One region of the Amycolatopsis sp. NPDC028719 genome, then DNA from elsewhere that is predicted to be linked to it. Evidence: riboswitches for the same ligand, from Rfam matches in the RefSeq annotation. Region 1 holds a riboswitch; each other region holds the start of a gene.
What was found. Region 1 has a riboswitch for S-adenosylmethionine ahead of ACZ4TR_RS06980 (methionine ABC transporter ATP-binding protein). Riboswitches for the same ligand answer to the same signal wherever they lie in the genome.
Positions count from the first base shown of each region.

Region 1 (5,106 bases):
GCCCAGCAACAGCGCCAGCTGCCGCGGGTCGCCCGAAGCCAGCGCCTCGACGACCGGGGTGTGCGAGCCGATCCGCGGCGACTTGCCGCCGGCGCGGAGGCGGTCCAGCTCCTTGAACACCTTCGGCGTCGACAGCCCTTCGGAGTCGAAGGCCAGCACCCAGTGGAAGGTGTGCCGCGACAGCACCGGGACGAGCTGCTCGCCCCGCCCGGTGCCCAGCGCGGTGCCGCCGTAGAGCGCGAACGGGACGTCGCTGCCCAGCCCGGCGGCGATTTCGGCCAGCTCGTCGCGCGTGACGTCGAGGTTCCAGAGGCTCGCCAGCCCGACCAGGGTCGCCGCCGCGTCGGCGCTGCCGCCGGCCATGCCGCCCGCGGCCGGGATGCCCTTGCGCAGCACCACCCGGACGTTCGGCTCTCCGGTGCGGCCGACGTGCGCGGAAAGCGCTTCGACCGCGCGCCAGGCCAGGTTGGTGTGGTCGGCGGGCACCGATCCCTCGCCCTCGCCGTAGAGCTCCAGCCCCGGCTCCTCGGTGACCGCGACGGTCACCTCGTCGGTCAGCGACAGGGCCTGGAACACGGTCACGAGGTCGTGGTAACCGTCTTCGCGCAGGTCGCCGACCGCGAGGTGCAGGTTGACCTTGGCCGGGACCCGGACGGTGACTGGGGGCGGAACTACGGCGAGCACCCGACCAGCCTACGTGCCCGCGAAAACGCCCCAATGTGGCCTTGGTTGCGTTCAACGCACCCAAGGCGGCCTTCGGTGCGTTGAACGCACCGAAGGCCACATTGGGGCGCTCGGGTCAGGCTGCCGCGACACCCTGGGGGCCGCGCGCGGTGTGCGTCACGTGGCCGCCGCGCTCGGCGACCCACGCCAGCGCCGCGTCGGCCCGCTCGCCGCGGACGCCGAGGCGGAACCGGCCGACCGGGGTGTCGCCGATCCGGGTCAGGCCGCCGCCGATGGTGGCGAACTCGACGTCGAAGCGGCCCGCGGCCTCGGGCAGCAGCGCACCGACCGAAGCGAAGCCGACCAGCACGACGTCGACCGAGCGGTCGTAGCGCGCCGACTGCGCGCGGGTGGTCTCGATGGCCGGCAGCAGCGCCTGCGCGGTGCGGCTGGCCGGGTTCGAGACCAGGTCGAGGACGGTGCCGCGCTCGATGACCGTGCCGTCTTCGAGCACCGCGACGTCGTCGCAGACCCGGCGGACCACGCCGGCGTCCGGCGTCGTGATCACGACGGTGGTGCCCAGCTCGGCGCGGGCGCGGTCGAGCACGGTGAGCACCGCGCCGGCCTCCTCCGGGTCGATGCCGGCGGTCGGGTCGTCGGCGAGCAGCACCGCGGGCGCCGCCGCCAGCGCCTTCGCGACCGCGACGCGGCGGAGCTGACCCTCGGTCAGCTCGCCGGGACGCTGCGTGGCGCGCTGCGTCAGGCCGACGAGGTCGAGCAGCGAGCCGACCCGGCTGCGGCGCTGCGGGCCGTCGACACCGAGCTGCTCGAGCGGGGAGGCGATGTTGCCGGCGATCGTGCGCTCGGCGATCAGCTCCGGCTTCGTCGAGACGACACCCAGCTGGCGGCGGATCTCGCGCAGGCGGCGGCCGTCGAGGGTGCCGGTGTTGAGGCCGTCGAGGCGGACGACGCCGCGGTCGGGCCGCTCCTGGAGCGCGATGCACCGGGCGAGGACGGACTTGCCGGACCCGGCCGGGCCGACCACGCCGAAGAGCGAGCCGGCCTGAACGTCGACGCTCACGTCGCGCAGGGCGACGACCGAATTTCCGTTGGTGGCAAAGGTTTTGGACAGGTTTTCGACGGTGATCACGAAGGCTCCAGAAAACGGGGCGCGCAGAGATGCGCGTCCGGCCGCAAGCGAGTATCCGTCCTCTATGGACGGTGCATGAAGAAGAGGTGTGACGGGTCGGGCAAGCTCAGTGGGAGCGCCGACATGCGGTCACGGAGCGGCGGCCTTCGTCGACGACGCGACGCTTGGTCAGGAGCAGGGGGCGAGCAACCCTCTTCATCGGAAACGGCCTCCATCGGTCCTGGCGGTAGCACCTGCCCCGTGGGGGGTGGTTGCTGCGACTTCGGCGAGCCAGGTCTCTCAGTCGCTCGGGATGGACGTACTGAGTAAAACCGATCCCGAGGAGCTAAAGCAAGCCCGTTGGCCCAGATCACACGAGTGGAGGTGTCCGAATCGCGGGATCGCACGGCAAGAGGCGTATTTTCGCCCGACCGCGTTGACTTCCACTGTGGACGTGCTAACGGACAGCAGCCAACCGGGCGAAGTCGTGCACGTCGAGCTGCTCGCCCCGGGTCTTCGGGTCGATCCCGGCGGCCGTGAGCAGTTCCCCGGCCCGCTCGGCCGAGCCCGCCCAGCCCGCGAGCGCGGCGCGGAGCGTCTTCCTGCGTTGTGAGAAGGCGGCGTCGACGAGACCGAAGAGCCGATCGCGGTCGTCCGACGCCGGAGTGTCACCGCGTTCGAAGGCGACGAGCGCGGAGTCGACGTTCGGCACCGGCCAGAACACCGAGCGCGGCACGGCGGCGACCTTGCGCGCCGGGCCGTACCAGGCGAGCTTGACGCTCGGCACGCCGTAGATCCGGCTGCCGGGGCCGGCCGCCATCCGCTCGGCGACCTCCGTCTGGACCATGACGAGACCGGACCTCAGGGACGGCACCTCGGCGAGCAGATGCAGCACGACCGGGACGGCGACGTTGTAGGGCAGGTTGGCGACGAGCGCGGTCGGCTCGGGCAGCTCCTCTTTGGTGACGCGCAGCGCGTCGGCCGTGACGACCTGGAGCCGGCCGGCGACCTCGGGCCCCCGGTCGGCGACGGTCTCGGGCAGCCGTTCGGCGAGCTTGGGATCGATCTCGACGGCGACGACGCGCGCGCCGGTGGCGAGCAGCCCGAGGGTCAGCGACCCGAGCCCGGGCCCGACCTCGAGGACGACGTCGTCCGGGCCCACGTTCGCCAGCTCGACGATCCGGCGGACGGTGTTGGGATCGTGCACGAAGTTCTGCCCGAGCTTCTTGGTCGGCCGCACGTCCAGCTCGGCCGCCAGCCCCCGGATCTCGGCAGGTCCCAGCAGTTCAACCACCGGACGAGCCTACCGATGGGGCTTCTCGCGTGATTGGGCAGGCATCACGCGTGTCCGAAGGGGCATCGCGGGTGATGCCCCCTCAATCACGGGTGATGCCCCTCGGGTCACGCGTGATGCCTCCTTGCGAACACGAAACGGCCCCCGTCCACGAGGGACGGGGGCCGTTTCGAAAGGAGCGTCAGGCCTTCTTGCCGCAGACCGGCCAGGCACTGTAGCCGCCGCGGGCGTCGCGGACCTTCTCCGCGACCGCGATCTGCTGCTCGCGCGAAGCCTGGTTCGGGAGGTTCGCGTACTCGTCGCCGCCGTAGGCGTCCCACGTGCGCTTGTCGAACTGGAGGCCGCCGTAGTAGCCGTTGCCCGTGTTGATGGCCCAGTTGCCACCCGACTCGCACTGCGCGATGCGATCCCACGAGGAACCGTCGCCGATGGCCGGCGTCGGGGCCTGCTTGGTGCCGACGTGGACGATCTTCGGCTTCGGCTGGGTGATGACCTTCTCGGAGATGCTCTCCCGGCCGACCTCTTTGCCGTTCTTCTGCGTGACCTTGTAGGTCACTTCCTTTTCACCGGGGGTGCCCGGGTCCTCGACCGAGGTCTTGCCCTTGGCGAGGTCCGGGTCGTCGACGCGCTGCTCGGGCGGGTCGATGCTCTCCTTCTGGACGACCGTCGAGACGCCGGTGCGGCTGATGTGCACCTCGGCGCCGTCGGTCAGCTTGACGTCCAGCCCGCCCTCGGCCTGGTCCTCCGGGCCCAGGGTGAGCTTGTACTCGCCCAGGAACTCCTTCGTCGTGACCGCGGTCGTCTTCACCTGCTTCGGCGCGTTGGCGCCGTCGTACAGGGTGATGTTCTTGAGGGTCTTGATCTGGACGGTGGCGCCCTCCAGGGGCAGCTCGCCGTCCTTCGGCATCGACATCCAGGTGCCGGGCTTGTCCATGCCCGTCATGCCGAGCTGGCCGAGCGCGTCGCCGAGGTGGGTCGCGCGGACCCAGGAGGTGTGCTCCGTGCCGTCGACGATCAGCTTCAGCTGACGGCCGCGCTCGAGCTTGATGACCCCGCCGTCGCCGACCTCCGCCTGGGGGGACGGGGAGAGCGAGTCGTGCGCGCCGACGGACAGGCCCGCGTCCTCCAGCACCTCGCCGACGGTGTCGCCGAAGGAGTGGATGGTCTGCTGCTGGCCGTCGACGTCGACGGTGATGCTCTTGTTCATCGCCAGCGCGGCCGCGCCGCCGCCGGCGACGCTGATCATGACGCTGAGGACGGCACCCTTGAGGAAGCGGCGCTTCCAGACCTTGCTGGTCTGGCGGATGCTCTCGTCCATCGCGGCCCGCTTGGCCTGCGGGGACGCGGTCCGGTCCGCCTCGATCTCGTCCGGGATGACGATCGGCGGCAGGAAGGTCGTCTCCGCGTTGATGAGGCGGATCAGTTCGTCGACGTCGACGTCGATCTCGGCCATCATCGCGTCGGCGTCGGGGCCGAGCGCGGCGAGGATGTCCTGCTGCGTGATGTTCGGGTCGTCGGAGAAGTCGAGCTGGCCGTAGGCGGTGTCCTCGTAATGACGCTCGAGGACGGCCGCGGAGCGCGCTCCAGCCTGTCTGCTACCTGTCACCGCTGTCGTTCCCTTTCCCAAGACGCCGTTCGGGGCAGCGTCTTTACGTCTGGGCCCGCAGTCGGCGCCATCGTCACGGTCCCGGTCGTACCTACCCGGTTCCGCTTCCCCGACGTGCACTGACGTGACTGAGGGCGTAACAGTCGGCAACTGCAGTCTGCAGTACCGACCGGCACGATCACGGGACAGTAACGGGTCCCGCCGGGTTGCGCAAACACCCCCCGGAGTGTCGTGATCCCCGTCACTCCATCAGGTGGACGATCAAGCAACCCCGATGTCGCAATGCGTTCAACCCGTTGTGACACTGGGGAGTCGGTACACGCGCTCGGCAGTGGTCCGGACCGATTCGGCGACCTCGTGGACAGCTTCGCCCCTGAGCGCCGCCAGGTGACGGACGGTGTAGGCGGCGCCGAA
Region 1 is NZ_JBVHUL010000001.1:1,401,927-1,407,032, reverse strand. It holds gene ACZ4TR_RS06985 (4-(cytidine 5'-diphospho)-2-C-methyl-D-erythritol kinase) at 1-684, opposite strand, end outside; gene ACZ4TR_RS06980 (methionine ABC transporter ATP-binding protein) at 800-1,813, opposite strand; SAM riboswitch class I at 2,022-2,112, opposite strand; gene rsmA (16S rRNA (adenine(1518)-N(6)/adenine(1519)-N(6))-dimethyltransferase RsmA) at 2,250-3,086, opposite strand; gene ACZ4TR_RS06970 (transglycosylase family protein) at 3,268-4,692, opposite strand; gene ACZ4TR_RS06965 (TatD family hydrolase) at 4,981-5,106, opposite strand, start outside.

Region 2 (5,106 bases), on a different contig from region 1:
CGACAGCAGCGCGACGATCAGCACCTCACGACGCTGTTCGCGCCAGATCCGGGCCACCTCGTCGCGGCCGGCCAGCGCGCCGGGCACGAGCAGGACGCTCTGGAGCACCGACCCGAGGCCGAAGTAGACGACCGGCGGCATGCCGATGCCGGTCACCGAGTGCGCGTCCCAAAGCGTGTAGCCGGCGATCGTGGCGCCGGTCAGGAGGCCGTAGAAGATGCCCGCGCGCCGCGCCTTCGCGGCGGCCGGGTCGTGCGCGCCGCCGGTGCGGCCGGTGCTGATCACCAGCACTCCGGTGATCACCAGGAACGCGCCGAGCAGGCCCAGCCAACCGGGCCGTTCGCCGAGCACCAGGACGGCCGCCAGCACCGACAGCAGCGGCCCGGTGCCCCGCGCGACGGGGTAGACGACGGAGAGGTCGCCGACGCGGTACCCGCGCTGCAGGACGACGCCGTAGGCGACGTGCAGCACCGACGTGCCCGCGGCGGCCAGCAGCCAGCTCCACTGTGGACGCTCCGGCTCGACGACCAGCAGCACGACCGTGACGGGCAACAGGACGACGGCGGAAACCGTGTAGTAGAGCCAGACGAACTGCGTGCCCCCGGAGGAGATGCGCTTCGCGGCGAGGTTCCACGCGGCGTGCACGACGGCGGCGACGAGGACGAAGGACAGCGCGGTGGTGTTCATGGGACCCCTTACGGGTTTTCGCACGCACGAAAACCGGGTCCTCCAGGCTTTTGTCCCGTCAGATGAACGGCAGGCCACCCGGACCCGCCGATGGTGCCGCTCGGACCAGACCCGCCGGTCCTGGTTGTGGGGAGCGAGGTGCGCGGACCGGCGACGGAACCCTAGGCACTACCGTCTTCGACCGTACTCCGGGTGATCGGTGTTCGCCGGACGCGGTCGCGGGCCGTCCGAGCTGGGCTGTTAGAGTTGTCGCTCGCTGCCCGTGCGGCATTCCGTCATGGAGGAAGCCCGCTCTTCGCGAGTGGGGCCAATTCAGCGCGGCGGCGAATCTCACCGAGTGAAACAGGAGTTGCCCTATGGCCAACATCAAGTCGCAGATCAAGCGCATCACGACGAACGAGAAGGCGCGTCAGCGCAACCAGGCGATCCGGTCCTCGGTGAAGACCGCGATCCGCAAGGTCCGCGAGGCCGCCGAGGCCGGCGACAAGGCCAAGGCCGCCGAGCTGCAGCGCGACGCCGCCCAGAAGCTGGACAAGGCCGTCTCGAAGGGCGTCATCCACGCCAACCAGGCCGCCAACAAGAAGTCGGCGCTGGCGAAGCGCGTCAACGCGCTCTGAGCTGGTTGATTTCTGGGAAAGCCCCGGCTTCGGCCGGGGCTTTCTTCATGTCCGGGTCAGCGGTCGCCCTTGGCGGCCGCCACCTGCAGGACCGCGCGCTCCAGCGCGTAACCCGGGTCTGCCGCCACGCCCTTGACCTCGGCGTTCAGCCTCGCCACCACGCGCATCGCCGTCGCCAGGCCGTCCTGGTTCCAGCCCCGGACCTGGCCCTGCGCCTTGCGGATCTTCCACGGCGGCATGCCCAGCTCGCCCGCCAGCTGGTTCGGGTTGCCCCGGCCCGCGCCCGAGACCCGGGCGATCGTGCGGACCGCGTCGGCCAGTGCGTCCGCGACCAACACGTGCGGGACGCCCAGCTGCATCGCCCAGCGCAGCGACTCCAGCGCCGCCGAGCGGTCGCCGCTGACCGCCTTCTCCGCCACCGCGAACCCGGTGACGTCGGCCCGGCCGCGGTGGTAGCGGTGGACCGCGTCCGCGTCGACGGTCCCGCCGGCGTCCGCCACCAGCTGCGTCGCCGCCGAGGAGAGTTCCCGCAGGTCGGAGCCCACGGCCTCGAGAAGCGCGGCGACCCCGGCCGCATCGATCTTGCCGCCCACCCGGCGCACCTCGTGCCGCACGAACTGCTCGCGCTCGGCCGGCTTGGTCAGCTTCGGGCACTCGGTGATTTCGGCGCCGGCCTTCTTCAGCACCGCCGGCAGCGTCTTGCCCGCCTTGCTGCGGCCACCGCCGGTGTGCACGACGACCAGGACGATCCCGTCCGCCGGGTCCTTCAGGTAGGACGTCACGGCGTCGGCCAGCTCCTGCGAGATGTCCTGTGCCGACTCCAGGACGATCACGCGGCCTTCGCTGAACAGCGACGGGCTGACGAGTTCGGCCAGCTCGGGGGCTGTGAGATCCGACACCCGGACCCGGGTCAGCTCGGCCGTGGCGTCGATCGCGCGGGACGCGGTGAGCGCCTCGCGCACGGCGCGCTCGATCAGCAGTTCTTCCTCACCCAGGACCAAGTGGAGCGGGGCCGGGGCGGTGGCTTGGGCGGTCACGGGGGAATCCTCTCACTCGCGGTGCCGTGCGCCCGCTCCGGTGATGTCGAGCGGCCGGCATGGCACGGCGCGAGCGCCATGTCGTACGGTGTCAGCGAGGCGGCGCGCTGAACGGCGCGCGCCGACAACTGAATACCGCTCATCCAGAGGGGCAGAGGGAACGGCCCGACGAAGCCCCGGCAACCGGCGTACAGCCTGTCATCCCGCGATCGCGGGGTAGCTGACGACCACGGTGCCAATTCCGGCCCGCTTCGGCGGGGCAGATGAGGAAAGGAACCTCGCGATGACCGCCACCCTCGGAACGACCTCCACCACGAAGACCCCGGATCTCGGTCCCGCCGTCGAACTGGTGTCGAAGGAAGAGGGCCACCGGCAGCCGCTCGCCCCGGAGTTCGTCTCCGCCGAGGATTTCTCGCCGCTCGAGGTCGCCTACGACTTCGGCCGCGTCCGCCGTGAAGACATCGAGGCCGGCCCCAAGAACATCTGGCGCTACAAGAAGCTCCTCCCGGTTCCGTCCAACGTCGAAGAGATCCCGAACACCGAGCCCGGCGCGACCCGGCTCATCCGCGCCGACCGCCTCGCCAAGGAGCTCGGCCTCAAGCGGGTGTGGGTCAAGGACGACACCGGCAACCCGACGCACTCGTTCAAGGACCGCGTCGTCGCCGTCGCGCTGGCCGCGGCCCGCGAGTTCGGGTTCGAGGTGCTCGCCTGTCCGTCGACCGGCAACCTGGCCAACGCGACGGCCGCCGCCGCGGCCCGCGCGGGCTGGCGGTCGGTCGTGCTGATCCCGAAGACCCTCGAGCGCGCCAAGATCCTCACCACCGCGGTCTACGACGGCGACCTCATCGCCGTCGACGGCAACTACGACGACGTCAACCGCCTCGCCACCGAACTCGCCGGTGAGCACCCGAAGTGGGCGTTCGTGAACGTGAACGTCCGGCCGTACTACTCGGAAGGCTCGAAGACGCTGGCCTTCGAGGTCGCCGAGCAGCTGGGCTGGCGCATCCCGCCGCAGATCGTCGTGCCGATCGCCTCCGGTTCGCAGCTGACCAAGGTGGACAAGGGTTTCCGCGAGCTGGGCCAGCTCGGTCTCGTGGACGCCAGCCCGTACAAGGTGTTCGGCGCCCAGGCCACCGGCTGCTCGCCGGTCTCGGCCGCGTTCCGCGCCGGCCTGGACGTCGTCCAGCCGGTGAAGCCGGACACGATCGCCAAATCGCTGGCGATCGGCAACCCGGCCGACGGCCCCTACGTGCTCGACATCGTCAACCGCACCGGCGGCGCGATCGAGGACGTCACCGACGAAGAGGTCGTCGAGGGCATCCGGCTGCTGGCCCGCACCGAAGGCATCTTCACCGAGACCGCGGGCGGGGTCACCGTCGCGACGGCGAAGAAGCTGGTCGAGACCGGCAAGCTGGACCCGGACGCCGAGACGGTGCTCCTGATCACCGGCGACGGCCTCAAGACCCTCGACGCGGTCGAGAACCACATCGGCCCCAAGGCGACCGTGCCGCCGTCGGCCAAGGCCGTGAACGAGGCGCTCGGCTACTGACGTCCGGCCGGGGCGGGTTCCGCCCGCCCCGGCTTCAGCGGCGGGGCGGGCCACGCGGCTCGCCCCGCCGTGCCACCGCCGGGCCCGCCGGGTCGCCGACCACCGCGGTGTCGCCGTCGAGGTCGGTCCGGGTGACCAGGGCACCGAGCGCCGTCAGACTGTCCATTGTGGACTTGTTCGGGTGGCCGTAGGTGTTGCCCGCGCCCACGCTGACCAACGCCACCCGCGGCGCCACCGCCGCGAGGAACGCCGGCAGCGAATAACGCGAGCCGTGGTGGGGCACCTTCAACACCTCCGCCTTCAGGTTTCCGAGGTCCGCCAAGAGATCCGCTTGCGCCGCCAGCTCGACATCACCGGTCAGGAGCACCCGGCCGGCCGAGGTCTGCGCTCGCAGGACGACCGAACTGTTGTTGATCGTCGTGCCGTCCTGCTGGCCCGCCGAGCGCTCCGGCACGTAACGCGGGCCGAGGACGTCGAGCGACAGCCCGGGCCACGCCTGCCGCTCCCCCGGGTTCAGCTCCACCAGCGGCACTCGCTGCCGGCGCGCCTCCGCGGCGACCTGCCGCCACGCCCACTCCGGCGCCCGCCCCGGGCCGACGGCGATCGCGCCGACCGCCCGGCCGTCGAAGACCGACGCCAGCCCGCCGATGTGGTCGGCGTGCAGGTGGCTCAGCACCAGCAGCGGGATCCGGTCGACCGCCAGCCGGTGCAGGCACTCGTCCACCGGCCCCGGCTCGGGTCCGGTGTCCACGACGACCGCGCGCCCCGGCTCGGCGGTCGCCAGCACCACCGCGTCGCCCTGCCCGACGTCGCACTCGACCATCGCCCAGTTCCGCGGTGGCCACGCCGGCGCGAGCACCCGGACCGGCACGAACACCAGCAGCGCGCCGACGACCAGCACCGCCATGGCCAGCCGCACGCGCCGGTGCCGCGCGGCCAGCACCAGCACGCCCAGCACGGCCGCCGCGAGCAGCCCGCCCGACCAGCCGCCGGGCCAGGCGACGACCGCGCCGGGAGCCCGCGCGCCGTGGCGCGCCACGGTGATCAGCCACCGGGCCTCCGGGTCGGCCAGGTGCACCAGGACCTTCCCGGCGCCCGGCCACCAGGGACCGAGCACCGTCGCCAGCACACCGAGCACCGTCGCCGGGGCCACGACGGGCGCGGCGAGGACGTTGGTCAGCACCGAAACCAGGCTCACCGTGCCCGCCATGCCCGC
Region 2 is NZ_JBVHUL010000003.1:780,956-786,061, forward strand. It holds gene ACZ4TR_RS17215 (DMT family transporter) at 1-687, opposite strand, end outside; gene rpsT (30S ribosomal protein S20) at 1,044-1,304, shown strand; gene holA (DNA polymerase III subunit delta) at 1,361-2,341, opposite strand; SAM riboswitch class I at 2,478-2,611, shown strand; gene thrC (threonine synthase) at 2,625-3,890, shown strand; gene ACZ4TR_RS17235 (ComEC/Rec2 family competence protein) at 3,925-5,106, opposite strand, start outside.
Region 2: linked by a shared signal. The riboswitch ahead of thrC (threonine synthase) and the one ahead of ACZ4TR_RS06980 (methionine ABC transporter ATP-binding protein) in region 1 are both predicted to bind S-adenosylmethionine.

Region 3 (5,106 bases), on a different contig from region 1:
TGCTGGCCGAAGGCGCCACTGTGGACTGGACGCTGCCGCTGCTGGTGGTCTACGAACTCGGGGCGGGCCTGGCGATCGGGCTCGGCTTCGGCTGGCTCGGCGGGATCGCGCTGCGCCGGGCCGCGCTGCCGGCGACCGGGCTCTACCCGCTCGCCACGGTCGCGGTGTGCGTCGTGGCGTACTCGTCCGGGCAGCTGCTGCACGCGTCCGGGCTGCTCGCCACCTACGTCGCCGCGCTGGTGCTCGGCAATTCGCGGCTGCCGCACCGCTCGGACACGCTGTCGTTCGCCGAAGGGCTCGGCTGGCTGGCGCAGATCGGGCTGTTCGTGCTGCTCGGCCTGTTCGCCTCGCCGAGCCGGCTGCTCGAGGCGGTGGTGCCGGGCCTGGTGGCGGGGGGTGTGGTGCTGCTGCTGGCCCGGCCGATCTCGGTCGTGCTGGCGATGCTGCCGTTCCGGCTGCCGTGGCGGGAACAGGCGTTCCTGTCCTGGGCCGGGCTCCGCGGCGCGGTGCCGATCGTGCTCGCGATGATCCCGCTGTCCCAGGGGCTGCCGGGCGCGCAACGGCTGGTCGACGCGGTGTTCGTGCTGGTCATCGTGCTGACGTTGCTTCAGGGCGCGACGCTGGGGCCGCTCGGGCGGTGGCTGGGCCTCGCGAAGAAGTCCGAGGCGCACGAGATCGATGTCGACTCCGCGCCGCTGGACGAGCTGGGCGCCGAACTGCTGCAGGTCCGCATCCAGCCCGGGTCGAAGCTGCACGGCGTGTACCTGTCCGAGCTGCGGCTGCCGGTCGGCGCGACGGTCAGCCTGGTCGTGCGCGAAGGCGCCGGCTTCACGCCGCAGAAGACCAGCCGGCTCCAGGAGCACGACCAGTTGCTGGTCGTCACGACGAGCGGGGTCCGCGACACCGTCGAGCGCCGGCTCCGCGCGGTGGACCGGGCTGGTCGCTTGGCCCGCTGGAAGGGCGAGTCGGGCCGCTAGCGGGTTCCGGCTTTCTCGGGTCGTCCGGCGTTCCTCACTAAATCTCACACGATCTTCCCTTCGTTCCCTCTTTTGGCTTACTGTGCGCTCCATTCTCTAGTTCGAATGGGTGAATGACGAGCCAAAGGAGTACGCAGGGTGATGAAACTTCCCGTGCGTGGCGCGAGTCTGGTCGCGGCGATCGTCGTGACGACCGGGCTGGCCGGCGTCCCGGACGCGGCCGCGGAGGTCGGCCCCTTCCCGGCGCTCGCCCTGCCGTTCGAGGCCGGCCAGCAGGTGTACTCGGCCGGCATCCACTCCGACGACGGCAGCACCGGTGTCAAGAACGCGATCGATTTCAGCCCGGCCGACAAGGTCGTGCGGGCGCCGCTGGCCGGCACTGTCCACCTTCAGCACTGCGCGGGCGGGGACTGGGTGACCATCGACCACGACGGCGGCTGGCGCACCGGGTACTACCACCTGGAGGCCATCGAGGTCACCGACGGTGAGCACGTCGAGGCCGGGGCCGAACTCGGCTCGACCGGCAACGCGCTGCCGTGCGGCGGCAGCAGCACCGGCGCCCACGTGCACTTCACCCTCTGGACCCTGCCGGACGCCCCGGCGGCGAACTGGGACGGCAAGTCGTTCGCCGAGGTCTCGACGACGGTCGCGGCGGCCAGTGGCGAGCCGGTCGACGGGAAGACCATCGGCGGCTGGCGCTTCACTGCCGGAGCCGGGCAGTACACCGGCACGGCGACGCACCTCGCCGACCACGCCGTGACGCGGCTGCCGGGACACTTCCGCGCGAAGCTCTAGTCTTCACGGTGTGTGAGCGGCGTCTCAGAATGTGAGGCGGGGGTTGGCCGCCGGCGGCGTTCTCGGTTACCTTCGGGCTCAGGTCATGAGTGCCAGCGCGAAGCCCCGGCTTGCTGGCCGGCAACCCTCCTGCCGCGGTGGGGTGCCCCGGGTGAAGACCGGGCCGGTCGCGCCGTGCGACGGGCAAGCGCGGGCCCCTCGCCAGGGTCCCCCGGACCGCCGAGGAGGCACCGATGACTCTCGCCATCGACCGCACCAGCACGACCACCACCCCGGCCGACCTTGCCGCCACTCTCGAAACCCTTGCCCCGCAAAGCATTCCGACGGTCGCCGGTGCCGCACTGCGGGTCCCGCTCGTGACCGGCGAAACCATCGGGTACGCCAACCTCGACCACGCCGCGAGCGCCCCCTGCCTCGACGCCGTCCGCACGAAGGTCGACGAGTTCCTGCCCTGGTACGCCAGTGTCCACCGCGGCGCGGGCTTCGCGTCGCAGGTCTCGACCCGCCTTTACGAGCGCACTCGCGACGTCCTGCGCCGCTTCGTCGGCGCCCGCCGCACCGACACCGTCGTCTTCACCCGCAACACCACCGACTCGTTCACCCTGCTCGCCCGCAGCCTGCCCCGGCACACGACGGTGGTCGTCTTCGACACCGAGCACCACGCCGCACTGCTGCCGTGGCAGGGCCCGAACGTCCGGCGGATCCCGACCCCGCGCACCCGCCTCGCGGCAGTGTCCGCTGTGGACGAAGCGCTCACGGATTCCCCGCAGGGGCCGCGTCTGGTGGTCGTCACGGGGGCGTCCAACGTGACCGGTGAGCTCCTGCCGGTGGCGGAGATCGCCGCCGTGGCGAGGAAACACGGCGCTCGCATCGCGCTCGACGCCGCCCAGCTCGCCCCGCACCGCCGGATCTCGATCAAGGACCTGGACGTCGACTACGTCGCATTGTCCGGCCACAAGCTGTACGCGCCCTTCGGTGCGGGTGCGCTGATCGGCCGCGCCGACTGGCTGCGCGCCGCCAAGCCGTACCTCGCCGGTGGCGGCGCGACCAAGCTCGTCACCGAGGACGCGGTCGTCTGGAACACGGGCCCCGAGCGCCACGAAGCCGGCTCGCCCAACACCGTCGGCGTGTACGCGCTCGGCGTCGCGTGCGAGACGCTCAGCGAGAACTGGGACGCCGTCGTGGCGCACGAGCAGGCCCTGCTCACCCGGCTGCGCAAGGGACTCGAGGGCATCCCGGGCTGCGCCGAGCTGCGGCTGTTCGACGCACCGGTCGACCGCGTCGGCACGCTCAGCTTCATCCTCGACGGCTTCGACCCGGGCTGGGTGGCGGCGGTGCTGTCGGCCGAGTACGGCATCGGCGTCCGCGACGGCGCGTTCTGCGCGCACATCGCGGCCAAGCGCCTGATCGGCATCGCCGGCGGCGACGGACAGCAGGCGATCCGCGTCAGCCTCGGCTTGGGCAGCACCGAAGAGCACGTCGACCGCGTCGTGCTGGCGCTGCGCCAGATCGTCGCGCGCGGAGCCCGCTGGGAGTACACGAAGGTGGAGGGCCGCTGGGCCCCGGTCGGCGACCCGCGGGAGCTGCCGCCGTTCTGCTGAACGCTAGCCTGGGGCGATGGGGAGAGGGTCACGTTCCTGGTTTCCGTTGGCGCTGCTGGGGTTCGCGCAGATCGGCATGGTCGCGGTGCAGCTGTTTTCGCGCCGGAGCCCCGCCGAAGACGAGTCCGCGAACCTGCTCCTCGGGCCGACGCCCTCGGCCGGCGCGGAGTACGGCCGCACGCAGTGGCTGACCCAGGACGCGTTCTACTCGCTCGGGCGGGGCCTGCCCACCGGCCCGGTCTGGCTGGTCGCGCTCGGCGTGGTGCTGGCCGGCACAGCGGTCTGGTACGCGGCCGCCATGCGGCCCGTCCGCACCGGGTGGTTCGTCCTCGGGACGGTGGGCGCGCTGCTCGCCCTCCCGCTGCTCGACCTGGTCGGGTCGTGGCAGTTCCGCCTCGGCGACGGGCTGCGGGGTCCGCTGCTGGCCACGCTCGGCCTGCTGGTGCTCGCCGCGTACGAGCGCAGCAGGCTCGTGCTGCTCACCGCGATCGTCTTCGCGGTGATCGCGGTGGTGCTCTCGGCGGACATCGTGGGGGTGCTGCTGTCGGCGATCGTCCTGCTCGCCGCGGCGTTCGCGGTACTGCTGCGCCCGGCACCCGATACCCTGCGACGATGGGGAGTTCGCGGCGGTACTGGTTCCCGTTGGCGGCGCTGGGGTTCGCGCAGCTGATCATGGTGCTCGCCGAACTGCTCCCGGGGGAGAGCCCCCCGGCCGGGTATTTCACGGACCTGCGCGCGCTGCCGATGAGCCGGGAGAACGAGCTCGCCACCAGCACTTTCGGCGGTACGGGTCTCCGATCCGGCTACCGGGACCTCGCCGTCGCCGTCTCGGTCGGCCGCGGGTCGTCGGCGACGCTCGGCTGGCTCGCCGCGCTCGCCTGCGTCGTGGCCGCCGTCGCCGGCTGGTACTGGCTGGACCTGCGCCGCGCAGGGACGCCGCCGCGCACCGGCCGGTTCGTCCTCGGAACCCTCGGTGCCCTGCTCGCCATCCCGGTGCTCGACCTGGTCGGGGCGCTGCAGTTCCGCCTGGGCGCGGACGTGCGCGGCGCGCTGGTGGCGACGCTCGGGCTGCTGCTGCTCGCGGGGTACGAGCGCAGCCGGTTCGTCGTCGCCGTCGCGGGGGTGTTCGCGCTGGTCACCGTGGTCTTCCTGCCGCCGGTGGCCGGGGCGCTCGTGGCGGCGGGCGTCCTGTTCGGGGCCGCGTTCGCGGTCCTCCTGCGGGGCCCCGCCGACACTGCCGCCGACACCCCCTGACCAGCCGTGGACAATGGAGCCGTGAGCACCGAGCCCAGCCACTCCGAACCCGACACCGACGCTGCCGCCGAGGTGGCGCCCGAGACCGTGCAGGAGACGCCGGAAGAGCCCGCGAAGCCGCTGCTCCCGAAGCGCCGCGTGGGCTGGGTGTTCGCCGTCGCGGTCGTGTTCTGGGCGATCGACCTGGTGACGAAGAACCTGGTCGCCGCCAACCTCGAGGGCAAGGAGCCGCTCCGGATCCTCGGCGGGCTGATCTACTTGCAGGTGATCCGCAACCCGGGTGCCGCGTTCTCGATGGCCACCGGCATGACGTGGGTGCTCGCGCTGGTCGCGCTCGCCGTCGTCATCGCGATCATCTGGCTGTCCCGGCGGCTGCGCTCGATCGGCTGGGCCATCGGGCTCGGCCTCGTGCTCGCCGGTGCCACCGGCAACCTGACCGACCGCATCTTCCGCGCGCCCGGCGGGCTGCAGGGTCACGT
Region 3 is NZ_JBVHUL010000003.1:294,215-299,320, reverse strand. It holds gene ACZ4TR_RS15265 (potassium/proton antiporter) at 1-977, shown strand, start outside; gene ACZ4TR_RS15260 (M23 family metallopeptidase) at 1,119-1,772, shown strand; SAM riboswitch class IV at 1,854-1,968, shown strand; gene ACZ4TR_RS15255 (aminotransferase class V-fold PLP-dependent enzyme) at 2,006-3,373, shown strand; gene ACZ4TR_RS15250 (hypothetical protein) at 3,420-4,043, shown strand; gene ACZ4TR_RS15245 (hypothetical protein) at 3,986-4,627, shown strand; gene lspA (signal peptidase II) at 4,649-5,106, shown strand, end outside.
Region 3: linked by a shared signal. The riboswitch ahead of ACZ4TR_RS15255 (aminotransferase class V-fold PLP-dependent enzyme) and the one ahead of ACZ4TR_RS06980 (methionine ABC transporter ATP-binding protein) in region 1 are both predicted to bind S-adenosylmethionine.